DNA from 2 places in the Alkalihalobacterium sp. TH-98 genome. Region 1 is predicted to be linked to the other one. Evidence: predicted binding sites of a transcription regulator. Region 1 holds the regulator's gene; the other holds the start of a gene.
The links. Region 1 encodes LexA, which represses DNA repair genes until DNA is damaged. Its sites were predicted from a motif close to CGAACATATGTTCG; they were not measured.
Positions count from the first base shown of each region.

Region 2: a site for LexA is predicted at 11,535-11,548, ahead of AC2VNP_RS04300 (Y-family DNA polymerase). Genes of this name have one in related genera too.

Region 1 covers NZ_JBYCKM010000045.1:636,453-652,777, forward strand. The annotation lists gene hflX (GTPase HflX) at 1-207, shown strand, start outside; gene AC2VNP_RS18770 (methionine gamma-lyase family protein) at 225-1,493, shown strand; gene AC2VNP_RS18775 (MerR family transcriptional regulator) at 1,728-2,123, shown strand; gene glnA (type I glutamate--ammonia ligase) at 2,166-3,515, shown strand; gene lexA (transcriptional repressor LexA) at 3,683-4,309, opposite strand; gene yneA (cell division suppressor protein YneA) at 4,462-4,755, shown strand; gene AC2VNP_RS18795 (YneB family resolvase-like protein) at 4,761-5,414, shown strand; gene AC2VNP_RS18800 (DUF896 domain-containing protein) at 5,476-5,715, shown strand; gene tkt (transketolase) at 5,857-7,854, shown strand; gene sirA (sporulation inhibitor of replication protein SirA) at 8,098-8,538, shown strand; gene AC2VNP_RS18815 (YneF family protein) at 8,659-8,874, shown strand; gene AC2VNP_RS18820 (ABC transporter transmembrane domain-containing protein) at 9,090-10,853, shown strand; gene AC2VNP_RS18825 (ABC transporter ATP-binding protein) at 10,843-12,633, shown strand; gene AC2VNP_RS18830 (Spo0E family sporulation regulatory protein-aspartic acid phosphatase) at 12,668-12,853, opposite strand; gene AC2VNP_RS18835 (metal-sensing transcriptional repressor) at 13,041-13,364, shown strand; gene AC2VNP_RS18840 (heavy metal translocating P-type ATPase) at 13,378-15,765, shown strand; gene copZ (copper chaperone CopZ) at 15,797-16,003, shown strand; gene AC2VNP_RS18850 (F510_1955 family glycosylhydrolase) at 16,201-16,325, shown strand, end outside.
Region 2 covers NZ_JBYCKM010000009.1:210,610-226,934, reverse strand. The annotation lists gene AC2VNP_RS04365 (ion transporter) at 1-480, opposite strand, end outside; gene AC2VNP_RS04360 (NAD(P)/FAD-dependent oxidoreductase) at 681-1,694, shown strand; gene AC2VNP_RS04355 (DUF8052 family protein) at 1,729-2,256, shown strand; gene AC2VNP_RS04350 (DUF8052 family protein) at 2,465-2,983, shown strand; gene AC2VNP_RS04345 (carbon starvation CstA family protein) at 2,980-4,596, shown strand; gene AC2VNP_RS04340 (class I SAM-dependent methyltransferase) at 4,868-5,626, shown strand; gene proC (pyrroline-5-carboxylate reductase) at 5,745-6,578, opposite strand; gene AC2VNP_RS04330 (glutamate-5-semialdehyde dehydrogenase) at 6,596-7,840, opposite strand; gene proB (glutamate 5-kinase) at 7,837-8,958, opposite strand; gene AC2VNP_RS04320 (SDR family NAD(P)-dependent oxidoreductase) at 9,560-10,357, shown strand; gene AC2VNP_RS04315 (YqzH family protein) at 10,348-10,644, opposite strand; gene AC2VNP_RS04310 (YqeG family HAD IIIA-type phosphatase) at 10,638-11,120, opposite strand; gene AC2VNP_RS04305 (hypothetical protein) at 11,273-11,419, opposite strand; gene AC2VNP_RS04300 (Y-family DNA polymerase) at 11,658-12,866, shown strand; gene AC2VNP_RS04295 (YolD-like family protein) at 12,881-13,213, shown strand; gene AC2VNP_RS04290 (hypothetical protein) at 13,395-13,673, shown strand; gene AC2VNP_RS04285 (low molecular weight protein-tyrosine-phosphatase) at 13,842-14,321, shown strand; gene AC2VNP_RS04280 (H-type small acid-soluble spore protein) at 14,389-14,568, opposite strand; gene asnB (asparagine synthase (glutamine-hydrolyzing)) at 14,904-16,325, shown strand, end outside.

The sequences.
Region 1 (16,325 bases):
GATAAGATTGAAGAAACACTTAAACAAGAAATGGTCTTTTATAAAGCAAAAATTCATTCCGATCAAGGAAAATTACTAGCCAGAGTTAAAACGGAAACAATTCTTTTAAATCAAAGTTGGGATGAAGAAACAGAAACTTATGAATGTGAGGGATATGTTTATCCGAATCACTCACTTGCACATCAACTAAACCAATCAGAGCATTAAATAGCAGGGAGAATAGTATGTACGAACAGTTTTCATTTGGACAACAATTACAACCAATTGTAGAGAGAACAGAAAAGAAATTAAAAGAACAATTTCAAGAAATTGATCGAGTGACTGAAACAAACCAGCTTCGGGTTTTACAAGCCTTTCAAAAATTTCAGGTCGGTGATTTTCATTTTACACCTTCGACTGGCTATGGTTATGACGATACAGGGAGGGATACTTTAGAAGCGATCTATGCCCACGTATTTGGAGCTGAAGCTGGGTTAGTTCGACCGCAAATCATTTCAGGTACCCATGCGATCGCTACAGCATTATTCGGTGTACTGCGTCCTGGAGATGAATTGGTTTATATTACAGGTAAACCGTATGATACGTTAGAAGAAGTTGTAGGTATTCGAGGGAACGGAAACGGTTCTTTAAGAGACTTTCAAGTATCGTATAATGCGGTACCATTAACAGACGAGGGAACAGTAGATTTTACAGCTGTAGAACAAGCGATTACAAAAAAAACAAAAGTGATTGGGATTCAGCGTTCGAAAGGATATGATAACCGCCCTTCTTTCACTATTGATCAAATTGAACAAATGATTCGATTTGTAAAAGAAATAAAAAACAACGTTATTGTTTTTGTTGATAATTGTTACGGTGAATTTGTAGAATTGAAAGAACCATGCCATGTTGGCGCGGACTTAATGGCGGGTTCTCTTATTAAAAATCCAGGGGGCGGCATCGTAAAAACAGGCGGTTATTTAGTAGGGAAAAAAGAGTTAGTAGAGTTAGCATCCTATCGATTAGCAGCACCAGGTATTGGCGCGGAAGGTGGAGCCTCATTATACAGCTTGCTTGAAATGTACCAAGGGTTCTTTTTAGCTCCTCATACCGTGACTCAGGCGTTAAAGGGAGCCCACTTTACGGCTGCGTTCCTCGAAGAATTAGGAATGAATACACAGCCTGCATGGTACCAAAAAAGAACAGACCTTATACAATCCGTACAATTTGACGATCGTGAAAAGATGGTTGCATTCTGTCAGGCAATCCAACAGGCGTCACCGATTAATTCACATGTCGTTCCACATCCAAGTCCCATGCCAGGTTATGAGGATGATGTCATAATGGCGGCAGGAACTTTTATTCAAGGGGCAAGTATCGAGCTGTCAGCGGATGGTCCGTTGCGTCCGCCTTATGTTGCCTATGTACAAGGGGGATTAACCTATTCTCACGTGAAGATTGCAGTTGTGAAGGCTGTAAATCATCTATTGGAAAAGAAGTATTTGATACTATAAGGCTAAAGCACTCAAAGGAGTGCTTTTTTTTATGGAATTTAATTAAAGAAAAGATGTAATGGAGGTCATAGAAAAAAGATCTACATAGGGATAAACGAAAGAATGCTAAAAGTTAAAAAAGATCGAAAAAAGTAATAATTTGAAAAAAACCAATGTTAACTTTCCTCACATCTATTGACATGATAGCTTACATCTATTATTCTAATAATAAGTTCTAGAGAAGGAGGTTTGGTTATGAGCGATCAAATCCGTCGTAATATGCCACTGTTCCCAATTGGTATTGTAAAACAGTTAACAGAATTATCTGCAAGACAAATTCGTTATTACGAAGAACATGGGCTCATTCATCCAGTGAGAACAAATGGAAATCAACGTTTATTTTCATTTAATGATGTAGATAAGCTCTTAGAAATTAAGACATTAATTGAACAGGGTATTAATATATCAGGAATTAAGAGAATTCTTGAGTTAAATGAAAAAGCGGCTGAAATGGGGACATTAGCTCAAGGAGAACCAGCTGAAATCTCTGATAAGGAACTGCGTAAACATTTAAAGAATGAATTGATAATGGCCGGTCGAAACGGGAAGGCTTCTATTATACAGGGGCAGCTATCTCGCTTCTTCCACTAAAATCAATTCTTTTAATATATTCTTGAAAGGGGAATACATAATATGGCTAAGTTTACTAAAGAAGATATTCTAAAAGTTGCAAAAGAAGAAAATGTACGTTTTATTCGTTTACAGTTTACTGATTTAATGGGGATTATTAAAAACGTAGAAATTCCTGTCAATCAACTTCCAAAAGCGTTAAGCAACCAAATGATGTTTGATGGTTCATCAATTGAGGGATTTGTTCGTATTGAAGAGTCTGATATGTATTTATATCCAGATCTCGATACTTGGGTAATCTTCCCGTGGACTTCAGAAAAAGGTAAAGTAGCACGTCTAATTTGTGATGTTTACCAACCAGGAAAGCCAGGTGAAGAGCCGACTCCATTTGCTGGAGACCCGCGTGGTATCTTGAAGCGTGTATTAAAAGAAGCAGAAGAGCTAGGTTTTACATCGTTCAACATCGGACCTGAACCAGAGTTCTTCCTTTTCAAAAATGATGAAAAAGGTGAGCCGACTTTAGAATTAAATGATAAAGGTGGCTATTTCGATTTAGCTCCTACAGACTTAGGAGAGAACTGCCGCCGCGATATCGTACTTGAATTAGAAGAGATGGGCTTTGAAATTGAAGCATCCCACCATGAAGTAGCTCCAGGGCAGCATGAAATTGATTTCAAATATGCAGATGCAATTAAAGCGTGTGATGAGATCCAAACATTTAAGCTAGTTGTAAAAACAATTGCTCGTAAACATGGATTACATGCGACGTTTATGCCTAAACCATTATTTGGTGTAAACGGGTCAGGAATGCATTGTAACATGTCTCTATTCACTCCTGAAGGAAATGCTTTCTTCGACGAGACGACAGAATCTCAGTTAAGTGAAACAGCAATGCAATTCCTAGCTGGTATTTTAGACCATGCGGAAGGGTTTACAGCTATTACGAACCCGCTAGTAAACTCATATAAGCGTTTAGTTCCTGGTTACGAAGCACCAGTATATGTTGCATGGTCAATGCGTAATCGTAGTCCATTAATCCGTATTCCAAACTCTCGTGGTCTAAGTACTCGTGTAGAAGTTCGTTCTCCAGACCCTGCTGCGAACCCTTACTTAGCAATGGCTGTTATGCTGGCTGCTGGACTTGATGGAATCAAGCGTAAGCTTACTCCACCAAAAGCAACTGATCGTAACATCTACATCATGAGTAAAGAAGAGCGTGAGGAAGAAGGAATTAAAGATCTTCCAGCAACTTTAAAAGAAGCAATGGATAAATTATCTCAAGATGAAGTGTTAATTAAAGCTTTAGGCGAGCATGCGGTTGAGCACTTTATTGAAGCTAAAGAAATCGAGTGGGATATGTTCCGTACACAGGTTCACCCTTGGGAGCGCGAACAGTACCTTTCTTCATACTAAAATCTGTAACCCTTGGAGCTATATGCTTCGAGGGTTCTTTTTTTGATGGATAAGCTGCGGAAAAAGTATCCCACAAAAATTTTCCCGGTAATTTTGCCGACATAATAAAGAAAAAATTTCTTCGTACTGTACAGAAAGCATAAAAAATACCCCGGTTGGGGTACTTTTTAATGGATGGTTCGGAATACACCAATCACTTTTCCAAGAATTGTACAGTTGTTAAGAATAATCGGCTCCATTGTTGAATTTTCAGGTTGAAGACGTATATAGTCTTTTTCACGGAAAAAGCGCTTAACGGTTGCTTCATCTTCGTCGGTCATAGCAACTATAATGTCACCATTGTTTGCTGTTTGCTGTTGACGCACGATGACCATATCTCCATCGAAAATACCGGCTTCTATCATACTATCTCCATCAATGATAAGAACATAGACTGAATCGTTTGAGACTAGTCTTTCCGGTAAAGGAATATACTCTTCCACGTTTTCGATAGCTGTAATAGGTTGTCCAGCTGTAACTTTTCCGATTACTGGGACAAAAGCGGTTCTTGTATCTATTCCAGGTTCAGCATCAACTTGATCTTGATCAATAACTTCAATTGCTCTTGGTTTTGTAGGGTCACGGCGAATAAGTCCTTTTTTTTCAAGCCGAGAAAGGTGACCGTGTACAGTAGAACTTGATGCTAGCCCTACAGCTTCACCGATTTCTCGGACTGAAGGTGGATAACCTTTTTTTCGAACTTCGGTTTTGATATAGTCTAAGATTTCTTGTTGTCTTTTTGACACTTTTGTCATCACTGACACCTCATTTATCCAATTAATCTTAAATAAAGTATATCATGTCAAAAAAACGGATGCAAACATAAGTTCTAATTTATCATTGACACGAATAGGTGTTCTCCTCTACAATATTAGACAAGAACATACATTCTTATGAGGTGATTTTGATGAAACTAGTAAATTTAAGTCGACAAGAGATATCTCTAGTGATTATATTTGTACTTTCTATCTTATTTTTTGCATTTATGTCAGTGGCTGGCGCTGAAAAACAAGGGTTTGCAGAACCGATTGAAGTAGTTGTTAAAGAGGGAGATACATTATGGGGGTTTGCAACTAAATATGATCATCCATTTTCAATTGATGAGTTTATACAATGGGTGCTCCAAACGAATGAGATGCAAGAATCTAATTTAATTGCAGGTCAAACATTAGTTATTCCAGTAGATACAAACAGTAGGTGAATATATTGGTAAAGGCAGTTATTTATTGCAGGGTAAGTACGAAAAATGATGAGCAAACTTCATCTTTAAACAGACAAGCTGAAGAATTAATGGATTTAGCTAACCGCCTTCAGTTTGAAGTGATACAGGTTATAAAAGAGCGGATGAGCGGCTATGAAACAGATAGAGAAGGAATCATTGAAGTATTAGAATTACTTAAGAATGATGCAGATGTATTACTTATACAGGATGATACAAGGTTAGGGAGAGGTAATACAAAGACTGCACTTCTATATCAGATTAGAAAAATGAACAAAAAGATTTATACCCTTTCTAATTTAGGGAACGAACTAGAACCAACTGAAATGGACACGATACTAATGGATATCATTGGAATTGTGGAGGAATATCAACGGAAATCACATAACATGAAAATTAAAAGAGGTATGAAGAAAGCTATAAATAAAGGCTACCGCCCCCAAATGAACTTAACAAATCTTCAAATGGGCGGACGAAAGAGAAAAGAATTACCAATCGAAGAAATTATCAAATTAAGAGATAAAGGACTTACTTTTTCTGAGATTAGCAGTTTTTTAAATGGGATTGGTTACGATACCTCGAAGGCAACGGTAAATCGGCGATATTTAGAGCATATTGAAAAAGTCAACAAAGTTGAATGATATTAGTTGTTCGTGTACATTAATAGAAGGAATGGATGAGTCTTCTAGGAGGAATAAATTGATGTTATCAAAAGAGAAAATTGCACGAATAAATGAATTAGCCAATCGAGCTAAAACTACAGGATTAACTGCAAAAGAAGTGGAAGAACAGAAGAAATTAAGAGCAGAATATGTAAAAACATTTCGTGCATCGTTTAAAAAACAACTTCACTCTGTTAAAGTCGTTGATGAAAAGGGACAAGATGTTACTCCTGAAAAGTTAAAAGATGCCAAAAAAGGAAATAATGATATAAAACATTAATTGGATGATATTGTTTATTATCGTAAAAGCTAACTTTGATAGATAAAATTTACTTTGTTTCCTTGTTAAAATAAGAAAGAAAGTATATGATGAAAAACGTATAGACACTAGTTAGATATAATAGAAAGGGTGACAAAAGGGATGACTTCTCACGTTGAAAAATTAGCAGTAAATACGATCCGAACGTTATCGATCGATAGTATTGAAAAAGCAAATTCAGGACATCCAGGTATGCCAATGGGAGCGGCACCAATGGCATTTTCATTATGGACAAAATACATGGCGCACAACCCTAGCAATCCAGACTGGTTTAACCGTGACCGTTTTGTTCTTTCAGCAGGGCATGGTTCGATGTTACTTTATAGCCTCTTACACTTAACAGGTTATGATTTATCGATCGAAGAATTACAAAATTTTAGGCAGTGGGGAAGTAAGACACCAGGCCATCCAGAGTTTGGTCATACGCCAGGTGTTGAAGCAACTACAGGCCCTTTAGGACAAGGTGTCGCAATGGCAGTAGGTTTCGCAATGGCAGAACGACATTTAGCTAGTACATATAATAAGGATAATTTCCCAGTTGTTGACCACTATACGTATTCTATATGTGGTGATGGAGACTTAATGGAAGGTGTTTCTCAGGAGGCAGCTTCACTTGCAGGGCATCTTAAACTAGGTCGTCTCGTGATTATGTATGATTCAAATGATATTTCTTTAGATGGCGATTTAAATATGTCTTTTTCTGAAAATGTAGCACAACGTTACGAAGCATACGGGTGGCAAGTGATTCGTGTTGAAGACGGGAATGACCTTGACGAGATTGGAAAAGCCATTGAGTCTGCAAAAGCCGATGACCGTCCTACATTAATAGAAGTGAAGACGACGATTGGTTATGGATCACCAAATAAATCAGGTAAATCTGCATCACATGGTGCACCGCTAGGTTCAGATGAAGTTAAATTAACGAAGGAAACCTATGAGTGGACGTTTGAAAATGAGTTCCATATTCCTGAAGATGTTGCTGAATACTATGCGAATGTAAAAGAAGCTGGGGCTAAACAAGAAGCTGAGTGGAATGATATGTTCTCGAAATATAAAGAAGCGTATCCTGAGCTTGCTAAACAATTAGAAATGGCTATCAAAGGCGAGCTTCCACAAGGATGGGCTGATAATGCACCTGTTTATGAAGTAGGAAAAGGAGTGGCTACTCGTTCTGCTTCAGGTGACGCTATTAATGCATTTGCGGCTACAGTTCCACAATTAATTGGTGGTTCAGCAGACTTAGCTTCATCGAATAAGACAATGATGAAAAACACAGGTAATTTTAATCGTGAGGACTATAGTGGTCGTAACATTTGGTTTGGTGTTCGTGAGTTTGCGATGGGTGCAGCTGTAAATGGTATGGCTCTCCACGGCGGCGTTAAAGTATTCGGTGCAACGTTCTTCGTTTTCTCGGATTACTTACGTCCAGCAATTCGCCTGTCTGCACTAATGAAATTACCGGTAATCTATGTATTTACACATGACAGTATCGCGGTTGGTGAAGATGGTCCAACTCATGAGCCTGTGGAGCAACTAGCTTCATTACGTGCTATGCCTGATATTTCAATCATTCGTCCTGCCGACGGACATGAAACTGTCTCAGCATGGCGTTTGGCTCTAGAGAGTAAAGATCAGCCAACAATTCTCGTATTATCACGTCAAAACCTAACGACGCTTGAAACAACACAAGAACATTCTTATGAAGGTGTGAAAAAGGGTGCTTATGTCGTTTCAAAAGCGATCGGAAAAGCTAGTGCACTATTACTAGCAAGTGGATCTGAGGTTACATTAGCAGTAGAGGCTCAAAAAGTGTTAGAAAAAGAAGGCATCTATACATCTGTTGTAAGTATGCCAAGCTGGGATCGTTTTGAGCAGCAGTCTGCTGAATATAAAGAAAGTGTCATTCCGAATGAAGTTAAGGTTCGTTTAGGTATCGAAATGGGCTCTTCATTAGGTTGGAGTAAGTATGTAGGCGATCAAGGCGATGTGATTGCCATTGACCGTTTTGGTGCATCTGCACCAGGTGAGAAGATCATGGAAGAATACGGATTTACCGTTGAGAATGTCGTTGCTCGTGTTAAAGCAATGCTTCAAAAATAATATTATTTGCTACAAAAGGACTGACTGTTAAGTCGGTCCTTTTATGCGTACTCAGTCCTTTAAAATAACAACAACGAAACAAGCTCTTTTATTATATTAGGTTTTGGTGGTGGTAGATAAATTTTCGTCCACGCACAAGTATTTCTAAACAATCGACAAAATTAGAAGGTATGTTCTCCATTAAAGTGACAACAATTTTTCTTCGACTATATTATACTTGTCAAAAATGGTGGGGGGATTATAATGCGAAAATATGATATCTACCTAATTAATGAAGAGGTTGCTCAATATTATTTTGGACAAGAGTCTAAACTTTTTCACTTATTCTTAGATGAGACAAGAGCGTTAGATGATACTAAAGACATTATAAAAAAACAAATTGAATATATATCAAATCCGATATCTGTTATTGAACTACAACAAAAATTACTCCAATCCTTTAAACATCGTACGGATTATTTCTTTTTTGATCATGCCCATCGTATTCATTTGACTGAACCATATAGTAAAGCCCAGTTGTTTATCTTTCCGAATTATATACATATGGTCAGTGACGGATCGTTTGAAGCGGAAACGATGTTTTTTGAAGTGATGAGGAAAATAAGCCCCTCTTTTTTTGCGCTCGATGTTTCAACATACAGGTACGGATGGTTAAACCCAATTAAACAAGTTAAGCTCGTATAAAGATTTTTTCTTTAGACCTTTTCTTCACTGATGGGTTACGTTATAATAAGTAAGATTGTACTATTCATTCTATAATAATTTGATGAAAATGTTTTTCAACAAGAAGGAGGAAGCCGTTTTATGTGGATTAATATCCTAGTAGGTACATTGTGCCTAATTGGTGGAGTTGCGATTGGCTTTTTTATTGCCCGTAAAACAATGATGAATTATTTAAAGAAAAACCCACCAATTAATGAACAAATGTTACGTGTCATGATGATGCAGATGGGACAAAACCCGTCACAGAAGAAAATCAACCAGATGATGAAGGCGATGCAAAAGCAAACGTCTAAATAAATAAAGGACAAGCACCTCATTAGGAGGTGTTTTTTATTTGTAAAGGGCGTTTATAATGAGAAGACAAATCGTTAGAATTAGAATTCTTTTTCCAAATATAAGGATAGACCTATAGCCAGATACGTGACGATTTGCTAAAATTATTCTGTCGTTTCGATTTTCGAAAGATTTCTACTATTATTAAAAGCAATATAGAGATAGAAAAGAGGGAAATAATGAAGGTCTTTATTGATTTGTGGTGGTACTTTAAGAAAGAAAAGCGCCGATATGGATTTGGGATCCTAACTTTGATGGTCGTATCTTTCTTATCTCTATTACCTCCTTATATTGTAGGCGTTATCGTTGACCATATTGAACGAGGTACACTTACAAAAGATATATTATTGCAGTGGGCATTGATTTTACTAGGAATTGGGGTTGCCACTTATATTTTTAGATATATTTGGAGAATTATGATTTTCGGTGCCTCTATTCGTCTTGCTAGATTGTTGCGTAATCAACTGTATGAGCACTTTACCAATATGTCACGCAGGTTTTATCAGAAGCGTCGTACAGGAGATTTAATGGCTCATTCAACGAATGATATTAAAGCGATTGAGCAAACTGCAGGTGCCGGTGTCCTGACTTTAGTCGATTCTTTAACAATGGGTGGCTTTGTTATTATTACAATGGCTGCTACGATAAGTTGGAAGCTGACCTTAATTTGTCTGATCCCTATGCCTTTTATGGCGTTATCGACGAGCTATTATGGTTCATTACTGCATAAACGCTTTGCAGGAGCTCAAGCAGCATTCTCAGAACTTAACGATAAAGTTCAAGAAAGTATGACAGGAATCCGGGTAACGAAAGCATTTGGTCATGAAGACGCCGATGTTGAGTCTTTTAAGAAAAAGTCAAATCAAGTCGTAGAAAAAAATGTTGCCGTAGCAAGGGTAGATGCCTTATTTGACCCGACGATTTCATTGATTGTAGGAATCTCGTATTTTCTTGCAATTGTTTTTGGTGCAAGGTATGTCATAGCTGATGAGATGACGATTGGTCAATTAACGAGCTTCACTATTTATTTAGGATTACTTATTTGGCCAATGCTGGCTTTTGGTTGGTTATTTAATATAGTAGAACGAGGAAGAGCTTCTTACGGTCGAGTATCGTCGATATTGAGTGAGAAGATTGAGATTAGTGACTCCGATGCGAAGCACAGTGAAATGCCTGAAGGAAATATTTCATATCATATTGACTCGTTTAATTATACTGAAGGTGAAAAGAATACATTAGAAAATATTCATTTTGCCATTCAGAAAGGGCAAACTCTTGGCATCGTAGGAAAAACTGGAAGTGGAAAAACGACACTTCTCAAGTTATTAATGCGTGAATTTGATGTAACTGACGGCGAAGTACACATAGATCATCGTTCAGTGAAAGACTATGATTTTGATGCTTTACGAACGGCCATTGGTTATGTGCCACAAGATCACTTTTTGTTCTCAGCGACTATTGCTGATAACATTGCGTTTGCTAAACCAACTGCTTCTATTCAAGAGATTATCGATGTGAGTAAACTAGCGTCTATACATGAAGATATCGTTCGTTTTCCTGATGGTTATGAAACGATTGTTGGTGAACGCGGAGTTACTCTTTCAGGCGGCCAGAAGCAAAGAATATCTATTGCTAGAGCCCTTATTTTAGACCCTGAAATATTAATACTAGATGACTCTCTATCAGCAGTTGATGCGAAAACGGAAGAACAAATCCTTCACGCGCTACGTTATGAGCGAAAGAAAAAAACAACGATTATTACCGCGCATCGCTTGAGTGCGATTAAACATGCGGACTTAATAATTGTTTTAGATGAAGGGAAAATTATTGAGCAAGGAAATCACACAATATTAATGGAGCAAAATGGTTGGTATCGAAAAATGTATGAGCATCAACAACTCGAGTCTTTGGTGCAGCAAGGAGGGGACAATCATGCAACATAAAGATCGTGTTCTTAGTGCAAAAGAACAACGTGCTGTTTTTAAGAGATTGCTAGCTTATACAAAACCACATATAAAAACGATGACATTTGCTTTTGTACTGTTAATCCTTGCGACAGGTGCCGATATTGTAGGTCCTATTCTTGTTAAGATTTTTATTGATGATTATTTAACACCGCGTGTATTTGAATTTAGAGCTTTAGTTATATTAGCAACTACGTATATCGTACTTCATTTAAGTGCTGTTATCTTAAATTATGTTCAATTGTTTACGTTTCAAAAAGTAGCTTTGAAGATCATTCAACAAATGCGAATTGATGTATTCTCAAAAGTTCAGAAACTAGGACTCTCTTTTTTCGACCGCACTCCAGCTGGAGGATTAGTATCACGAATAACGAATGACTCTGAGTCGATAAAGGAACTATATGTAACGGTTTTAGCAACTTTTGTACAAAACTTTATATTCTTAATTGGAATTTTTGTAGCGATGTTTTACCTCAATGCGCAATTGGCGTTTTTCTGTTTATTCCTATTGCCTATCTTGTTTCTATTGATGCAAATGTATCGAAAGTTCAGCTCTCGCTTTTATGCGGATATGAGTGAAAAGCTGAGCCATTTAAATGCTAAGTTAAATGAATCGATTCAAGGAATGTCGATCATTCAGTTATTTCGCCAAGAACGCCGGATGAGAAAAGAGTTTAAAGACATTAATGATCAGCATCAAAAAGCCTGGATGAAAAGCATGAAATTAGATGGACTTTTACTAAGGCCAGCTGTGGATTTTGTTTCGATCTTAGCGTTAATTTTAATTTTAAGTTATTTTGGTATAACTTCATTAAATAGCCCGATCGAGATTGGGGTATTGTATGCTTTTGTCAATTATTTAGATCGCTTCTTTGAACCTGTTAATCAGATGATGATGCGCCTTTCTCTTTTTCAACAAGCGATCGTTTCTGCCGGAAGGGTATTTAAATTACTCGACCATGATGAACTTGCTCCCACTCAAGTAGGGGATCATTCAGCTAAGGTTACGAAAGGTGAGATCGAATTTAAAAACGTTACTTTTTCATATGATGGGAAAACCGATGTTTTAAAAAATATCTCTTTTAAAGTAAATGAAGGTGAAACTCTAGCCCTTGTAGGTCATACCGGTAGTGGGAAAAGTTCAATCATAAATATTTTGATGAGGTTTTATGAGGTAAAAGAAGGAGAAATTTTAATTGATGGTCAGCCGCTTCAGGCTTTCTCCGAAGCAGAGTTGCGCAATCGATTAGGTTTAGTTTTGCAAGATCCTTTTATGTATACAGGAGATATCAAATCGAACATCCGCCTGTATCATGAGCATATTACAGATGAACATGTAGAAGAAGCTGCAAAGTTTGTTCATGCTCATTCATTTATTGAAAATCTTCCAAACGGTTATGACACAGAAGTAGCAGAACGTGGATCCACATTATCAAGCGGGCAGCGTCAACTTCTATCATTTGCAAGAACGATGGCCATTCAACCAAAAATATTAATATTAGATGAAGCTACGGCTAGTGTTGATACTGAAACTGAAGAAGCCATACAAATTGCATTAGAAAAAATGCGAAAAGGAAGAACAACGATAGCAATTGCTCACAGACTTTCTACTATAAAGGATGCGGACCATATTATTGTTCTCCATCAGGGGGAAATTGTCGAGCAAGGTAATCATGAAGAATTGTTAAAGCAGTCAGGACTTTACCATAAGATGTATTTGTTACAACAAGGCGTTGAAAAAGAGGTTGGAATATCATAATAAAAAAGCCTTAACTCTTGAATTAGAATAGGAGTTAAGGCTTTTTTAATTGTGGTTCTCTCTCATTTGATTTTTGTAATTGGTCGTAAGAGTTTAATAGTCTATCAAGTTCTTGACTTTGCTGTACGGCAATTGGAGAACTTAATCCATACATTAGACCTACTGTAATTAATTTATTTCGTTGCTCTTCTATCGTTGCTAGTATAATATCTCTACACATGATGTTCTCCTTCGTATTTACATCTATTAAAAATTATACAAAAAACTGGATAAAATCTCAACTGATTGAAAGAAAATTACACAATTATCAATTTTTGTTATATGAGAATAATATTAATTTAAATAAATTCGCTCGATGATTGACGGATATACTGTACGGGGGTATAGTAGAGGAGTGAGGTGATCGTATGAAAAAGGAAATACCTTTAGAAGTTATAAATGAAGTACCATCATTTTCATTGGCCAAACGGCAAGAAGAAAAAGAAAAGCTTCAAAACCGCTTAAAGAGAATTGAAGGTCAAGTAAGAGGTATACAAAAGATGATTGATGAAGATCGATATTGTGTAGATGTACTTGTTCAATTATCTGCTGTAAATGCAGCTCTAAAAAAAGTCGGATATACTTTGTTAGAACAGCACACGAAAGGTTGTGTTGCCAATGCGATTAAATCGGGTGAAGAAGAACAAGCCTTAGATGAATTAATGAAAGTCATTCATCAATTTACAAAATAAAAGGCAGGTGATCATGATGGAAAAACGCGATATGAATATACCGATACAAGGTATGACATGCGCAGCTTGTTCGACGAGGATTGAAAAAGTCTTGAATAAGATGGAGGGTGTTGAAGCGTCTGTTAACCTCTCCTTAGAAAAAGCTTCTATCCAAATCGATCCTACTAAAAATACATCGGAAAACGTAGTTGAAAAGATTGATAAATTAGGCTTTTCAATTCCAACCAAGAAAGTAGATTTAGATATTAAAGGAATGACATGTGCTGCTTGTTCGTCAAGAATTGAAAAAGTGGTTGGGAAAATGGAAGGGGTAAAAGAGGTTCAAGTAAATCTACCGTTAGAAAAAGGAACAGTCACTTTTTATGAAGGGTTGATAGAGCTTGAATCTATTACAGAGAAGATCCATAAGTTGGGATTTGAAGCAAAGTTACCAGTAGATGAGCGTCCAGAAGTAGATGAAAAGGAATTAGAAATTAGAAAACAACGAAATAAATTTATATTTGCTTTGATTTTCTCATTACCATTATTTATTACAATGATTGATCATTTTTACCCTGAACGCATGTTATTGCCTCATTGGTTAATGAATGGTTACTTACAATGGGTATTAGCAACGCCAGTACAGTTTTATGCTGGATGGCAGTTTTATAAAGGGGCTTACAAAACATTAAAAAACAAGAGTGCTAATATGGATGTTCTTGTTGCAATGGGGACATCAGCTGCTTATTTTTACTCTGTCTGGCTCGTTTTACAAGGAGAAGTCTATTTATTTTTTGAAACGAGTGCAGTTATAATTACTCTCATTCTTCTCGGTAAATTATTAGAAGCAAGAGCGAAAGGAAGAACTTCTGAAGCGATTAAGAAGATGCTTAGCCTCCAGGCAAAAAAGGCAACTGTCATTAGAAATGGAACAGAAATTGAAGTTCCAATTGAAAGAGTTGAACTAAACGACATCGTTATTGTTAAACCTGGGGAGAAAATACCTGTAGATGGTACGATCGTAGAAGGATATTCCAGCATAGATGAGTCCATGCTTACGGGCGAAAGTATACCTGTTGATAAAAGTGTTGGTGACGATGTTATTGGTGCTACGATCAATTCACATGGCAGCTTCAAATTAAAAGCAACTAAAGTGGGGAAGGACTCAACACTGGCTCAAATTGTTAGAATAGTTGAGGAAGCACAAACATCGAAAGCACCGATCCAACGAATGGTAGATATTATTTCTGGTTATTTTGTTCCTACTGCGTTTGGAATTGCGGTCTTTTCATTTATCCTTTGGTACTTCTTCTTAGGAACAAGTTTTGAGATCGCATTGATTAATTTTACAGCTGTATTAGTTATTGCTTGCCCATGTGCTTTAGGTTTGGCGACACCTACATCCATTATGGTAGGTACAGGAAAAGGGGCTGAATATGGTATTTTATTTAAAGGTGGAGAGCAATTAGAAACAGCTCATAAAATTAGCACAGTCGTTTTCGATAAAACAGGTACAATTACAAAAGGGGAACCAGCATTAACGGATCTTTTTGTGTATGATCATTCTCAAAAAGAAGATGTTTTGCAATGGATAGCAAGTTTAGAGCAAAATTCTGAGCATCCATTAGCGCGAGCGATTGTTAAAGGCGCTAAAGCCAAAGACCTTTCGTTAATTCAGCCTAAACAATTCGAGGCTATACCTGGCAGAGGTATAAAAGGTGTAGTCGATCATTCAGATGTTTTAGTTGGAACTAGAAGACTTATGAACGATTATGGTATTGTAATCAAAGATGAGCATGAAGAAATGTTAAAAAAGCTTGAATTTGAAGGTAAAACAGCGATGCTGGCAGCAAAAGACGGTCAACTCACAGCGATTGTAGCTGTTGCCGATGAAGTGAAAGAAACATCTAAGGAAGCAGTTCGGCAATTGAAAAGCATGGGCCTTAAAGTTGTTATGCTCACAGGTGATAATGAGCGAACGGCTAATGCGATTGCTGAACAAGTAGGGATTGATTTGGTTTTTGCTGAAGTTTTACCAGATGAAAAGGCCAAAAAAGTAGAAGAGTTGAAAAAACAAGGGCAAAAGGTTGTCATGATTGGTGACGGTATTAACGATGCTCCAGCACTAGCTGTTGCTGATATAGGAATGGCCATTGGAACTGGTACAGATGTAGCGATTGAGGCCTCAGATATCACGTTAATGCGGGGAGATTTATTAGCTGTTCCGCAAGCGATTAAAATGAGTCAATTAACGATGCGCAACATTAAACAAAATTTGTTCTGGGCATTTATTTATAATTCTATCGGTTTACCAATCGCCGCTGCAGGCTTATTAGCGCCATGGGTGGCAGGAGCTGCGATGGCTTTTAGTTCAGTTTCAGTAGTTAGCAATGCTTTACGTTTAAAAAGGGTAAAGCTTTGATAATAAATTTAATGAAAGAGGAGATATGAAAATGATGAAAGAAACGATTCAAGTAAATGGAATGACATGTGGACATTGCAAAGCTTCAGTAGAAGGAGCATTAACTAAACTTGCAGGTGTTGTGAGTGCAGAAGTTAGTTTAGAAAATAAAGAAGTAACGGTTGAATTCAACGAAGAGCAAGTAACAGTTGAGCAATTAAAAACTGAAATCGAAGACACTGGCTTCGATGTAGCTTAATAATTTAGAGAAGGGAGCCAAATTCATATTTGTGCTCCCTTCATAGTTTTTTCATTAAAAATAGATATAATTTATCGATATCGCCTTTATAGTGAAGTCAAAAGTGTGGTTCTATTACTTTTAACGTAATATATACATATCTTGCTTACTATTACTACCTAAAGCGATAATAATCAAAAAGGAATGGAGTGTACTATATGAAAAAATATAATAAGAAAATGATCTTAGTGTCCGTTTTCATTTCAGGTGGATTACTTTTAACGGCGTGCGGGCAAAATGAAACGATTCCTGAGGCTGCACCTGATGCTGAAGCGAAAAATAC
Region 2 (16,325 bases), on a different contig from region 1:
TATATAAAAGATAATGCTCATTAAAATCATAATATTCCCTAGTGCTGGAATCGTTAATAAGAGCGCATCGACTAATTTTCGTAAAGAAGGAATAACGGAAATAGCTCGCAGGACCCGAAGAACACGCAGGATACGTAAAACGGTGACAAAGTGTGCACCTACAAAAATATGTCCTGCCGCAACAATAAGAAAATCAAACCAGTTCCAGCTGCTTTTAAAGAAAGTGTAGGTGGGACGGGCAGCAATCATCCTTAGGGCAATCTCTATTGTAAAAATCCACAATAGGGTAATGTCAGCATAGTAAAACCAACTTGTATACGTTTGGTAGACATTAGGATATGTTTCGATCCCTACAACAATGGCGTTTATAATAATAAATGTAATGACCGTAGTAGTAAATGCTTTATGTTCAACTATTTTTGCACAGTATTCCGAAATCCGATTCGGTTGTTTATTTTCTTTAGCTTGTTGTGAAGCCATCTCTCTCCTCCAAAACTACTCTTTATCATCTATTTTCTACAACTTAATGATTTAACCTTTAAATGCATACCTACTTATTTTACTAGATTTTGATGTATAGGGAAAGTAGACATCGTAACTTCGTTCAACACATTGCCACCCACGAACAATATGGATTTTGTTACAATAAAGGAAACGTTGTATAGAGGGAGATGGATATAATGGGTCATTATTCGGTCATTATTGTCGGTGCTGGGTTAGCTGGAATTATGGCAGCAAAGAAGTTTTCACAGAAAAATGTGAATTACCTCGTATTAGATAAAGGAAAAAGTGTCGGAGGACGAATGGCTACGAGAAGAGTAAGTGGTGGCAGAAGTGACCACGGTGCTCAATTCTTTACTGCTCGTAGTGAGCAAATGAAAGCTCTTGTAAAAGAGTGGGAGCAAGCTGGCTTTATACATACATGGACAAATGGTTTTCATCAAATGAACAATGTGACCGAAATCAGAAGTCTATCATTACACAATGATGGATACCCTCGTTATGCAGGTAAGAGTGGAATGAATATTTTAATGAAGGAACTAGCACAAGATGTAAACATTAAAGTAGACCATAAAGTTGAAAGAATTGAGTGGATAGAGGATAAATGGTCTGTAATTGTACGTAAAGGAAAACAAGCAGAGTTTATATCTTTTACGGCAGATCAATTATTAATAACCTCACCTACACCACAATCTTTAGAGTTAATTGAAGAAGTAAAGGTGGAGGAAAATATAAAAGAAGATCTTAAGGCAACGAGCTATTTTCCCTGCTTATGTACAATTGTTGCACTAGATGCACCTACGAATATACCAAAGCCAGGTGGGATTCAAATAAAAGAAGGGGTAGTGTCGTTCCTAGGTGATAATCAACAAAAAGGCATATCGGATACAACTGTAGTGACGATACACGGAAACGAATATTGGTCTCGTGAACATTATGATCAAGAGGACGAGGTCATAATAGAAAAGCTAATTCAAGCAGCAAAGCCTCTTTTAGGAGAAGGTGAAATACTAGAGAAACAGTTAAAGCGTTGGCGTTATTCAAAACCAGAAGCTTTACACCCTGATGAATTTGTTGCCACAACCATTCCGGGACCTATCGCTTTTGCTGGAGATATCTTTAAACGAGGAGCTGTTGAAGGGGCTGTACTTTCGGGATTAGCAGCATCAGATTGGCTATTATACAAAGAATGAGCAACATGCAAGTGCCAATAACAAAGGTGGGGTGATGAAGATTAAACCACATGATTTAAAGCAATATATTAATGATCTTGCTAATTTATACATTGGAAGCTTTAATGTTTATCGAGATGAAAAGCTAGGTGAAATTCCCCTAGCTTTTTATGCTGAATACTTGCGACGGGATGAGAAATATTTAATGACGAAGACGATTAAAGTTTGGAGTGTTGAAAATCAACAGTATGTTTTTATCAGTGAGCAGGAAAAACCGATAAACAAACGGGATATCCAACAGTTTGGACAGTCGCTGCTAGCAAATGTTCACCAGTTTGTGCCTTCCAAACAGGATCATATGTCGACCATTTTTCTTGGGGCGATTGTGACGAATCAACCAATTAGCGAAGAGGTAGTTAGTGCAGTAGAGCGATTTAGAAAGATAAAGTTTATTAAGTTTGGATGGCATGGATGGGCAGAGTTTTATATTGGAGTTGTCAATATAAGTGAGGAAAAGACTTATATTCATAAAAAAGGAAAAGAGCTGCTAAAACCATTTGAACGTGTATTTTTGGAAGGATAAAACTTAAATGATATTTTCCTATTTTATTTCAAAAAAATATTCTTTCTTTTCAGAAAACTTTGTGTATAATTTGATTATACACAAAGTTTTTTATAGTGAATTTTTAGAGTAGTTAAACAAGGTAAAATGTGTGTTTAAAAGGTGAGGGGATGCCAAGAAATTTATGTTGGAATTTTGGTTTGAAAGTCTTGTAAGGGGAGGATTTGGGGTGACTACATTAGATAACTATATCATGTCTATGAAAGAAAGATTTTCTAGGCACTATGATGTCTATTTACATGAGAAGCTAGGAACATACCCACTTGCTTTTTATGCACACTATCATCGTCGGGATGAGAAGTATTTTATTACAAAATCAATAAAAGTATGGGGAGCAAATAATCAACAATTTGTCTATGTTTTGAAAAAGGACAAGCCTCTCACTAAAAATGATGTCTATGATTTTGCAAAAGAAATCGAAAACAGAATTAAAGAAAATGTTCAAAGAGATGAAGAACATATGTCATCTATTTTTCTTGGGGTGATAGTGACGGACCAACCGGTTTCAAGAGAAGTCCAAAAGGTAGTAGAAAAATATCGGAAACTATTATTTTTTAAGTGGGGGATGCAAGGTTGGGCTGAGCAATATTTAGGCATTGTCAATTTTTCTACAAATCACATTTATACCAATAAAAAAGGCAAAGAATTTTTTAGGAACTTTATTCAAGATGAGAAGGTGAAGAAATGAATTTATTAACACTATTATTATTGACAGGAATTATTCTACTTATTGCTTATTTTACTTACGGACGTTTTTTAGAAAAAACGATGAAAGTAGACCCAAGTAAGAAAACACCAGCAAATGAATATAATGACGGAATTGATTATGTGCCTGCGAAGAAACCCGTCCTTCTTGGGCACCATTTTGCAACCATTGCGGGCGGTGGACCGATTGTTGGTCCGATTACGGCAGTGCTATTTGGATGGCTCCCTGCTGTTTTGTGGATTATTATTGGAAGTATCTTTATCGGTGGTGTTCACGATTACACGTCATTACAAGCTTCAATCCGTCATAAAGCACAATCGATAGGTACTATAATTAAAGAGTACATAGGGAATCGTGGACAAGTCCTCTTTTTAACATTTTCGATTGCTACATTGATTCTAATTGTAGGAGTATTTATTATTCTTGTTGCTAATACATTTGTAGCTGTTCCACAAGCGGCAACTGCTTCTGTTTTATTTATTGGTATTGCTATTCTGTTTGGTTTTCTAGTGAATCAATTCCGTATGAACTTTGTGGTTGCAAGTATTTTAGGTGTCATAGCTATGTTACTATCTATTTGGGTAGGAGTACTTTATCCTATTTCTTTAAGTGCAACGGCGTGGTCACTTATCTTAATTGGTTACGCCTATATTGCCTCAATCTTACCGGTTTGGGTCCTGCTGCAACCGCGTGATTACTTGAACTCATTCTTGTTATATGGACTAATAGCAGGTGCGGCAATTGGTATTTTTATAGTTTCACCAACGATTCAGCTACCAGCTTTCACAGGGTTTTATAATGAAACGTTAGGATACTTGTTCCCAATTTTATTTATTACAATTGCGTGTGGAGCAATCTCAGGCTTTCACTCTCTCGTTTCATCAGGAACAACAGCTAAACAATTGGACAATGAAAAGAACGGGAAATTTATTGCCTACGGTTCAATGCTTTTAGAGGCTTTCTTTGCAGTTGTTGCTATTGGAACTGTAGCTTATCTAGCACAAGCTGACTTTGCGGCACGAATGACAGAACTTGGTGGACCGATTGGAACCTTTTCAGCAGGAGCAGGGTTTTTCATGTCCCATTTAGGTATTCCTGAAAGTACCGCAGTTACATTTGCAGCTTTAACAGCTTCTGCATTCCTATTAACTACGTTAGACTCGGCTACAAGATTAATGAGATATGCGATCCAAGAGCTTGGTGAGGGACGTACGAAAGCATTTAAAAGTAATCATGTTGCCACTTCAACAGGATTAGTTGGTTCGGCAGCATTAGCATTAACGGGTACATGGTCGACAGTTTGGCCGTTATTCGGTGCCGCTAATCAAATGTTAGGTGCGCTTGCTTTATTAGCGGTTGCCGCTTGGCTAATTAAGAGCGGAGTAAAAGCTTATTTTGTAATTATTCCAATGCTATTCATGTTCTGTGTCACGGTCGCAGCATTAGGAGTGTTAATGTATAAAAACTTTGCTGCACAAAATTATATGTTAACATCGATGGCGTTTATATTATTTGTTCTTTGTATTTTCCTTGCGATTGAGGGCTGGCGAGCAATTTTTGAGGCAAGGGAAAAAGATGCTTCTATTAAACTTTAATCAAAAGAGGCTGACAACTATTGTCAGCCTCTTTTCAAGAGATAAGAAAGTATAAAATTCGAAGATGTCTAGCTTCAGGTGCCATCGGCTCGAGGTCGCTTCGGTCCACCAAACGTGTCTAAAGGGCAAGACACTAATTGCTGGCCCTCCAGCGCTTGTTGCCGATAAGTAGGCACCTTGCGCTTTTCTTTATAGTAGAATACATTAATCTATAGCAAAAATTGGTGTACGATAGAGAAAATAACTAGGTAGGGAGAATGAAAAAAACGGTATGAGTCTAAATAACAATCTAGAAGAATATCAAGACCCGGATTTATACGATTTAGAAAATGAAGCATTTTTAGAAGATTTTTCAATGATCGAAGAGTTTGCAAAGCAAGTAAATGGACCTGTTATCGAGTTAGCTTGCGGAACGGGAAGAATTGCACTTCGTCTTGCAGAGCAGGGGATAGAGACAGTTGGTGTTGACCTGCATGAAAAAATGCTAAGCAAAGCAAAAGAAAAGGCGAATGCAAAGGAGATATATATTCGTTTAGTAATGCAAGATTGTACAAAGCTAGAACTTGATATGAAAAGTTCATTTGTATTTATGGTAGGCAACTCGTTTCAGCACTTTTTATCCAATCAAGAACAAGATGATTTACTTTCCTCAGTACATAGGCACCTGAAAAAGGGTGGTACATTTTTGTTTGGAACAAGATTTCCTTCAAAAGAAGAATTAATGCAATCTGAAGAAGAAGAGTACTGGCGATCGTATCATGACGCTGCAGGTCAAAAGGTCGATGTTTACACAGTCAGTCAATATGATGAATTGGCTCAAATTCAAACGTACATGACGATTAGACGAAGTAAAGAGAACGAAGAGGTCACCCATATTCAGCTTCGCTATGTCTACCCTAAAGAAATGGAGCGACTGTTAGCATCTCATGGCTTTACAATTCTCCATCAGTATGGAAATTGGGATAAAACACCGTTAACCAATCAAAGTCATTCGATGATTTATATTTGTAAAAAAGAAAAAGATGATTGAGGTAATTTTTGGGGGTTCTGATTTATCAATAGAAGTTTTGTTGAATGATGCAGGACGACGACTTTAATTAAAAAATAGCCTTCAAAATCATAAGGTAAATGACTTTGAAGGCATCTTTTTATTTCGACTCTGTAAAAATTTGACCCATTTCTTTTGCTCTTGCAGAAGATCGTTTAATTCCAGCAACGACAGCATCTTGGAATTGGTAAGAGGCAAGCACATTTAATGCAGCTTCTGTTGCTCCATTTGGACTCATCACTTCTTTATAAAGCTGTTCAGACGTCTTTGAAGTAGACTCAAGCCGCTTTAAAGAGCCTCTTAATGTTTGAATGATGGCTTCTTTTGCTTCTTCCTCTTCTAATCCGAGGTCTTTTGCTGCTTTTTCCATCGCTTCAACAAAATAGTAGATGTATGCTGGACCACTTCCGGCAACTCCTGTAAAGCCGTCTTGTTTATCTTCAGGAATAATGTGAACGGTCCCGATTGCTTCAAATAATTGAGCGGAAAGATTTGTATCTTCTTCTGATGCAAATTTTCCAGCAGATAGAGCTGTAGCTGATTCTCCTACTTTCGCTGAAGTATTAGGCATGGATCGAATAACAGGTGCTTCGATCCCAAGTAGCTCCTCAAGGTAATGAGTCGTAACTCCAGCTAATACGGAAATGAAGATTTGTTGTTTTCGTATGAAAGGTTTAATCAGCTCAATTCCATCAATAACATTTGATGGTTTCATTGCCAAGACAACAATGTCCGCTTGAGATAGGGCTTCCTCTTTATTAGTAGTTGTTTGGATGCCATACGTACTTTTTAAGCTTTCAAGGCGAGCTGCATCTTTTCGATTTGTTGCAATAATTTGTTCTGGTTTTAATAATTCTTTATTAATCAGTCCAGCAAAAATGGCCTCAGCCATTGAACCGGCTCCTACGAATGTTACAGTTTTATCTTTTAACATCACTTACCACCTGCCCTTTACTTAATTTGTCCAGTGCCGCGAACGACATATTTCGTTGATGTTAATGCAGGAAGTCCCATTGGACCACGAGCATGAAGCTTTTGTGTGCTAATCCCTATTTCCGCACCAAAGCCAAATTCAAAACCGTCAGTGAAGCGAGTGGACGCATTATGGTATACAGCAGCTGCATCGACGTAATTTAAAAATTTGCTGACACTTTCAGCATCATCTGAAATAATGGCTTCAGAATGCTTTGTTCCATATGTTTGAATATGTTCAATCGCTTCTTCTACACTATCAACTACTCGAAGTGCTACAGTTAAATCAAGATATTCTGTGCTCCAATCTTCTTCAGTAGCAGCCATTAAGCTAGTATCGACCTGGCACGCTTTTTCATTTGCGCGAATTTCAACGTGCTTTTCTTTTAGTTGGGCTAAAAGATCTTGTAAGTGATTTTGTGCCCAATCTTTATGAACGAGGATCGTTTCCGCCGCATTACATACAGAAGGGCGTTGAGTTTTCGCATTCATCGCAATTGAAATGGCCATTTCCTTATTTGCTGTTTCGTCAATATAAACATGGCAGTTTCCAACACCTGTTTCTAGTACTGGAACCGAAGCGTTTTTAACCACGGATTGTATAAGGTTAGCACCACCGCGGGGAATAAGCACGTCTAAGTATTCATTCAGTTTAAACATCTCTGAAGCTGTTTGGCGACTTGTATCTTCAAGAAGTTGAACCGTTTCAATGGGTAATTGACTTTTTTCTAGTCCGCGATGAATGACTTGAACAATTGCTTTATTTGAAAAAATGGCTGTTGAGCTTCCACGTAAAATAACAGCATTTCCTGCTTTTAAACATAACCCAGAGGCATCAACAGTTACGTTTGGTCTTGCTTCGTAAATCATTCCAATTACACCCAGTGGAACCCTTACTTTTTTAATTTGTAATCCGTTTGGACGATCCCATTCTTCAAGGACTTCTCCAATCGGATCAGCAAGGTCTGCTACTTGTTTTAAACCATCTGCCATATCTTTGATACGTTCACTCGTCAGCTTTAGTCGGTCAATCAGTGATTCGGTTAGACCGTTTTCTCGACCTGCTATAATATCTTTTTCGTTTTCTGTAAGGATGTAGTCTGTTTCTTCAATCAGTTGATCTGCTATAAGTAGTAATGCTTCATTTTTTTGTACTGTCGTTAAGACAGCTAGATCTGCTGTAATTTCTTTTGCTTTTTTTGCTTTTTGAATGAGTTCACTCATTTTATCATCTTCTCCTTTATCGTTACCCATAAATTTCTGTGAATGACCTCTGATCGTTCTTTATTTGTCTGTTTTTTTGCTTCCTCACTCGATAATCCTTTAATTAATTCCAATTCACTCGATGAATAACTGACTTGACCTTTTCCAATTAATTCACCTTTTTGATTAAAGACTTCAATTACATCGCCAGTTGAGAAATTACCTTCAACTTCGGTAATACCAGCAGGGAGAAGACTTTTTCCTTTATGAATGACTGCATTTTCAGCGCCGGGATCAATCGTAATTTTACCTGCAATTTCAGAATGAATTCCGATCCACTGTTTTTTACTTTTCATCATGTGGTGATCGGTATAGCCAATATAAGTGCCATCACCTTTTCCAGAAATAATATCGACAAGCTTATCTGATCCTGTCCCTAAGCCTATAAATACTTTAACACCAACGGAAAGGGCCGTTTTGGCTGCTTCGATTTTTGAACGCATACCTCCTGTACCAACACTTGAGCCAGCCCCTCCAGCAGCTTCGAGCAACTCTTCAGTAATTTCTGGTAAGAATGAAAACTTTTTTGCATTCGGATTGGTCTTCGGGTTGTCATCGTATAATCCATTAATATCAGTAAGAATAATTAGTGTATTCGCATGAATAAGTCCGCTAACTAACGCTGACAGCATGTCGTTATCGCCAAACGTAAGCTCCTCAAGAGAAATGGAGTCATTTTCATTAATGATGGGGATGACGTCACGTTTGATCAGTTCGGATAGAGTAGAATAAGCATTGTTGTATTGTTCTTGATTTGAAAAGTTATGTCTAGTGAGCAGCAATTGCGCTGTTACGATATCATGTTTTCTGAATTCTTCGGTATATGCTTGCATTAACAGCCCTTGCCCAACCGCAGCAGCCGCTTGCTTACCAGCGATGGTTACGGGGCGAGTTGGGTAGCCAAGATGTGTAAATCCAGCAGCCACGGCACCGGAAGAGATGAGAATTATGTCGTGACCTTGTTGTTTTAACTTTGCTATAGCCGCAGTATGTTCAGAAATTTTATCAATGGATAGCCCGCCGTTATTATTCGTTAACGAACTACTCCCGATTTTTACGACAATTCGTTGTTTCGTCATCGTCATCCCTCTTTTTATTTGTAGAGTCAGTGTAAAGTGATAAAATAGTCTAGAAAAGCGGAAGCGCTCGGGTAGCGACGTATGGACTGGAGCTTCTCCGAAAGAGATAAAGGAAACACAGCGAGTGTTAAGGAGCTGATGTTGACTTATCGCAAGGAGGAGAGCGAAGTCTCACGAGTCGCTGAGCGCTGCAGCTAGACAAAGAAAAGCGGAAGCGCTCGGGTAGCAATAGAAGTAAAAAATTCCAATAAACTAAAAAACTCTTCTGTCCTAATAAAAATAAAAGGACGGAAGAGTTGGATCCGCGGTACCACCTTTGTTGGCAAGCATATAAGCAAGCCCTCTTGGAACCGTTAACGCCGGCGACGGTCAGGTTTGCCTGACAGCTCAAGGGCAGGTTCAACAGTTTCAGCGGTGGCACACCTTTCAGCCGATGGGTGTTGCTCTCTGGGCACATGTCACTGTTTACTATTCCTATCAACGCTCATTATACTTTGGAGACTATTATAAGTTGAACTTGCGATTCCGTCAAGATGTGACTGATTGTTTTTTCAAAATTGTGAATAACTATACATATAGGTAATATGATTAGGAGGAAAAGATGACAACGAAACGGCTTCTACAAAAAAAAATTGTAATAACAGGTGCTTCTAGTGGGATTGGGAAAGAACTCGCTTTTCTCGTTGCTGAAATGGGAGGAATTCCAATTTTACTTGCTAGATCTGTTAATAAATTAGAAATGATCACACAGGAAATTAAGGAAAAATATACTGTTCAAGCGTATTATTATCCATTAGATGTTACCTCATTCGAAAGTGTGCAAAAAACGGTTGAAAAAGTGGTTGCTAACCATGACACGATAGATGTTCTTATCAATAATGCCGGAATTGGCTATTTTGATGCTTTTTACGAGGCTGATTTTCATCAAGTTGAAGAGATGTTTCATGTGAATGTTTTAGGGCTGATGGCTTGTACAAAAGCGGTTCTTCCATACTTCTTAGATAACCAAGAAGGGCACATCATTAACATAGGTTCACAAGCAGGCAAGATTGCGACACCAAAATCGAGTGTTTATTCAGCAACAAAGCATGCGGTAAGAGGGTTTACAAATGCACTGCGAATGGAATTGCACGACTCAAATATTCATGTAAGCCTTGTTAATCCGGGACCGATTCGAACAGCCTTTTTTGATCAAGCAGACAAAACCGGTACGTATAAAAAGAATGTGGAAAAGATGATGTTACCCCCAGAAGCTGTAGCAAAACGTATTGTGGAATTAATGATTAAGCCGAAGCGGGAGCTAAATTTACCTTGGTGGATGGATGTAGGTTCAACGTTGTATCAGCTGTTTCCACGCCTAGTTGAAAAGATCGGCGGTAAAAAGTTTTATCAAAAGTAATTAACCGTTAAATAATCATAAATGACATCATGAAGAATGTAGTGTATATCTTCATTAGGGTTGGCAAGCCTTTGTTCACTAAATTTTTCTATAAGTGTGTTGACTTGTTCATCACTTAAACGTACATCGGGGTCGTGTACATAGCTGGCTGTAATTTTTTCAATCTTCTTTTTTAAAAACTGGCGATCCATAAATGAGGCTCCTTCATCTAAATCTTTCTTTATTTTAGCAATACGGGCACGTAAAAAGGTAGAAACTTTTACAGCTTCTACCTTTGCTTTTACCATCTTCTACGAATTAGTCTTTCAAATACTCGCTTTAGTCTAATGTTCCACGGCTCGTGCTCTTCACCAACCGGTTGAACTAGAGCTGTTTTCATATTTAGTCGCTTTCCACACCAAACATCTGTAAAAAGCTGATCACCAAGAAATAAACTCGTTTCTTTTTTTGCACCCATTTTCTGCATGTATCGTTCAATTTTTCGTATAGCAGGTTTTCCGCTGCGACCTAAGCCATGGATTCCTAAAGGCTCTGAAAATCGATCAACACGGCCTTGGCTATTATTTGATATGATTGCAAGTTCGACGCCGTTTTCTTTTAACATGGTGACCCATTCCTCTACATCTTCTCCACCGGGTTGGTGGTGAATGGCAAGCGTGCTATCTAAGTCCGATAAAATCGTTTTTATATTATTCGTTTTTAGCCATTCTGTTGTAATTTCAGTAAAATGTTTTAACTCAAAATCAGGTTGGAAATATTTCATTGACTACAAATCTCCTATACATTCGTCTTTATATTAATTTTCCCTTTTTTTCTAGTTAAATGCAACTTTAAAGGGTAATTTTGTTATTTCAGTATTATTCTAATGGAAATAGAGCACTGAATCTATTCAGTACTCATTTTTCTTTCTTTTTTTTACCCAGTTATGATCGTATGCTTACCGCCTGGTTTATCTTTTTCATCGTCATCGTAGGCAATTAATACGACATTTAATTCTTCTTCAAGACTTTTCAACCTTTGGAGCTGCTCGTCGTTTAAGTTTGCTACATGATAATGTTCCACGTTTAATTCACCTCACCCTTATTATTTCCAAACGTCTTTTAATTTATAGTTGCGAATGATGGTAGGACGATATTCATAAGAAGTGATTGATTGTAAAGATTTTCTATTTGAAAAACGAACGTATATTCGTTTATAATGAAGAATAAAATACGAACACAGGTTCCTTTTAGGGGGGGTTCATTTGGTTCCGCAACCATTATATGAAACGATTGAAAAACGCAGCATTCTTTGTGTCGATATGAAAAGTTTTTATGCCAGTTGTTCAGCCTTAGCGCTAGGGCTTGATCCACTAGAGTGTTATTTAGCTGTTGTTGCTGATACGGAAAGGTCAGGAAGTGTTGTGCTTGCGGCGACACCTAAATTAAAAAAAGACTTTGGAATTAAAACGGGAAGTCGGTTATTTGAAATTCCGGATGATCCCCGTATCCAGCTCGTTAATGCGCAAATGGCGATGTATCTGGATACTTCCGTGGAACTGACAAAGTTTTTTACTCGCTATGTCCCATTTGAAGCCATTCACGTTTATAGTGTGGATGAAAGTTTCCTTCAAGTAGATGGTACCGAACGTCTTTGGGGATCACCTTCACAATTAGCCCAGCGTATTCGTCAAGACATGTTAAGAGACTTTGGCTTAACATGTGCAATCGGGATTGGTCCGAATATGCTTATGTCTAAACTCTGTCTAGATATTCAAGCAAAAAAGACGGGGGTGGCCCAGTGGGATTTTGAGGATTTACAAAACGAGTTATGGCCCTTACCGTTGCGCGAGATGTGGGGAATTGGTTCACGGTTAGAAAAACGCTTAAATCGTCTAGGGATTCGAACGGTTGGACAGCTTGCTCAATATGACGTGACAAGATTAGAGAAAGCGTTTGGCGTTATGGGAAATCAAATGTATTACCATGCATGGGGGATCGATTTGTCTGAGCTCGGTGCACCGATTATGCAGGGGCAGATTAGCTTTGCCAAAGGACAAATTTTACTTCGTGATTATAAAGAGAGAGAAGATATTAAATGTGTGATTTTAGAAATGTGTGAGGAAGTAACGAGACGGGCTCGCAATGCTCGTAAGGCAGGACGCACCGTAAGTTTAGGTTTTGGCTACAGTAAAGAAGAGTATGGCGGCGGCTTTTACCGCTCAGTCAGTATTGATGAACCAACCAACCTGACCATGGATATTTACGAAGCATGTCTTCATTTAATGAAGAAGCATTATCGGGGAGAAACGGTAAGACAAATTACAATTGCGCTATCGAATGTTTGTGATGATGCCCATGTTCAGCTCAGCTTGCTAGATCCAGAGAAACCTCGGAAAAAGGAATTAGGTTATGCGATGGATGCCATTCGAAACAAATATGGATCAGGTGCATTATTACGAGCTGTTTCTTACACGGAAGCGGGTACAGCTAAATACCGTTGTACGCTTCTTGGCGGTCATAAAGCGTAGAGGAGATGAAATAAATGATTAAAGATCGTGGAAATATAAAGTGGACAGCGATGATGCTTCCAGAACATGTAGGTTTACTTCGTGAGTTAAAAAAGGAGCTGACGTATCAAAAAAAGCCTCAACTCGATGAGCAACAGCTGTTAGAAATGAATGAACAGATTTGTGAAGGGATGGCAAATAACGCATCACTTATTTTTACTTATTATGAAAACTATGACTACCATTGTATGGTAGGTACGGTTCATCATTTTAATGAGCAAGAAAGAAAACTGCACCTAATTGATCAATTTGGTGAAAAAAACTATTTACAACTGGATGAGATTATTGATGTAAAAACTTACAAGTAAAAGCCAATGTTATGTATAAAATTGGTTTGGTTTTCCTACAATAGTTTCTATCTCGTAAATTGAAACGAAACCTTCAAGATGTTGTAAAGCAATAGTCACAAATGCTTTTCAAAAATTGTATGACGAGGGTGTATAGTTTAGTAGGTGCTTTAAAATTTTTAGAATAGGAAGTGAAGAGAACGTGCGCGTTCATGATCTAGTCGAAACGAAAGAGTTTTTTATTGGGGAGATAAAGCCAAATTTCCATGTCATTTATGAAAAGTTTGAAAATAATGATGCAGTATATGTAGATGGAGTCGTTCAAACGAAAAAGATGGGAGTCGAAGAGGTCGTCCAAATTTTTCGAGGTGAGGAAGATAGTTTATGTAATGTAGAACGATACTGTATTGGTAAAGAGTATCCGAATATTGAAGCAGTTTTGGCGAAAGTAAAGGAAAGTCATAAAGAAATTTTTATTTAAGAATTATTCATATAATGAAGACTGACTCAAAAGGGCCAGTCTTTTTATAATGCAGTTATAGAAATTACGAATTTTAAAGTGGAATTGTAAGCTGACAGGACGTTGCTTATCCTAATGAATTGCGCTAACATTTACGGTATGGACGTGATCTAGAAAGGAAGAGAAACTATGGTAAGAGTATTATTCGTTTGTCTAGGTAATATTTGCCGATCGCCGATGGCAGAAGCTGTGTTTCGGAAAAAAGTAGAAGAAGCAAACTTAAGTGATCAATTTGAGATTGATTCGGCAGGAACGGGAGACTGGCATATTGGCAAACCGCCGCACGAGGGAACGAGAAACATCTTAGACCAATACAAAATTGATTATAGTGGAATGAAGGCACGAAAGGTAACAAAGCCGGATTTACAGAACTATCATTATATCATTGCAATGGATGCTGAAAATGTAGGGAACTTAAACGCAATGGCAAAGCATGAGCAAACAGGAGAAATTGCAAGGCTTCTTGACTTTCTTCCAGAAAGTGATGTTGTTGATGTTCCAGATCCGTACTATACAGGCAATTTCGAAGAAGTATATGAATTAGTTAATAAGAGTTGTGAGAAATTACTATCATACATATGTGAACAAGAAAACCTAAAGAAGAGCTGACCGCCAGAGGTCAGCTCTTCTTTAGATTCGTAATTTGAAATGTAAGATCAAACTTAGTGTAACAATTTTATTGTTCCATTAGTTGCTGGACAGGAACTGTCATTTCGTTTTCAGGCTGGCTTTTTTCATAAACGCGTGCAGTTTCTTTATCATGATCGACATGTTGGATCATAACCGGAGTACCATTAAAAAGTACTTGAACATCCTTCATAGACTCGACGATTTCTTGAGCGCGTTGTGAATTCACTTTTACTTCACTCCTTTATATGCTCTCTACTTATGTAAGAAGCCCTATTTTTCAATTATGTTTTCATTATGAGGATATATTGATCTTTTTATGCATAGCTATGAGTTAAATCAGGTGAAACATCTTCAATCATGGTCATTAAGGACTTATTGAATTTCGTCTGATTTTTTAATTGCTGAACGAACGCTCTTCTATATAAATAATAGATAAAAATATTGGTGTGTAAGGGGTTACAAGGTGATAGGAGAGTAACAATCTACGTTAACTATGAATACGATGGGATATGGGCATTGGACCCATTTAAATAAATTACTCCCGAAAGAGGGTTGATATAGATGTGTGGTATTACTGGTTGGATTGATTGGAAGCGAAACATGGTAAAAGAGCAAGCTGAAGTTGAAAAAATGGCGAAGACGTTATCACGTCGAGGTCCTGATGATATTAACATTTGGAGCTCTAACCATGCAGCATTGGGACATACTCGTCTTATTGTTGTCGATCCAGAAGGCGGGATTCAGCCAATGACCAGAACGAAAGGGAATCGTTCATATACGATTGTGTATAATGGCGAGTTATACAATACTGAAGATCTACGTAAAGAGCTACTTCAACGAGGACATACGTTTAAGGGACATTCCGATACAGAGGTTCTCTTAACTTCTTATATAGAGTGGGGCTTTCATTGCTTAGAAAAGTTAAATGGTATTTTCGCGTTTGCAATTTGGAGTGAGCACGATCAAAGTTTAATTCTTGCCCGTGACCGTCTCGGTGTCAAACCATTATTTTATTCCGTTCAAAACGGTAAATTGATATTTGGGTCTGAGATTAAAGCACTTCTCGCTCATCGGGACATATCACCAACAGTTGATGAAACTGGTCTTTCTGAAGTGTTAGGTTTAGGACCATCACGTACACCGGGACATGGGGTGTTCACAGATATAGAAGAACTTCGACCAGCACATGCAATGCTGTATGACCGCAACGGGGCTAAAATTACTCGCTACTGGAAGTTGAAAAGTAAGGAGCATGTCGATAATGTTGATGAGACGGCAGAAAAAGTTCGTTATTTGTTAACAGACACTGTCGAACGTCAATTAGTAGCAGATGTTCCAGTGTGTACGTTCTTATCAGGAGGTATTGACTCCAGTGCTTTAACAGCATTAGCAGCTAATGTGTTTGAGCGCGACAACAAGGGTGATTTACGAACGTATTCGATCGATTATGCCGACAATGATAAATATTTTAAAGCCAATGATTTTCAGCCGAATGCAGATGGTCCATGGATTGAAAAAGTGTCTAATGAATTTCGTACATTACACACGAATCACGTCATCTCGATGGAAAATCTCGCAGGTTATTTAAAGAAAGCTGTTGAAGTACGTGATTTGCCTGGTATGGCTGATATTGACTCGAGTTTATTATGGTTTTGCGAAAAAATAAAAGAAGATGTGACGGTCGGCTTATCTGGAGAATGCGCGGATGAAATCTTCGGTGGATATCCTTGGTTCCATAAGCCTGAAGTGATGAATATGAATGGATTTCCGTGGATGCGTTCTACACAAGAAAGAGAAGCACTTCTACAAGACAAGTGGAAAAATAAACTGAAACTACAACCTTATGTTCACGAAAGATATAAAGAAACGATCGCAGAAACACCTAGATTTGAAGAAGATACGAAGGAGGAAGCGCGTAGAAGAGAAATTTCGTATTTAAATATCATTTGGTTTATGACAACGCTCCTCGATCGTAAAGATCGA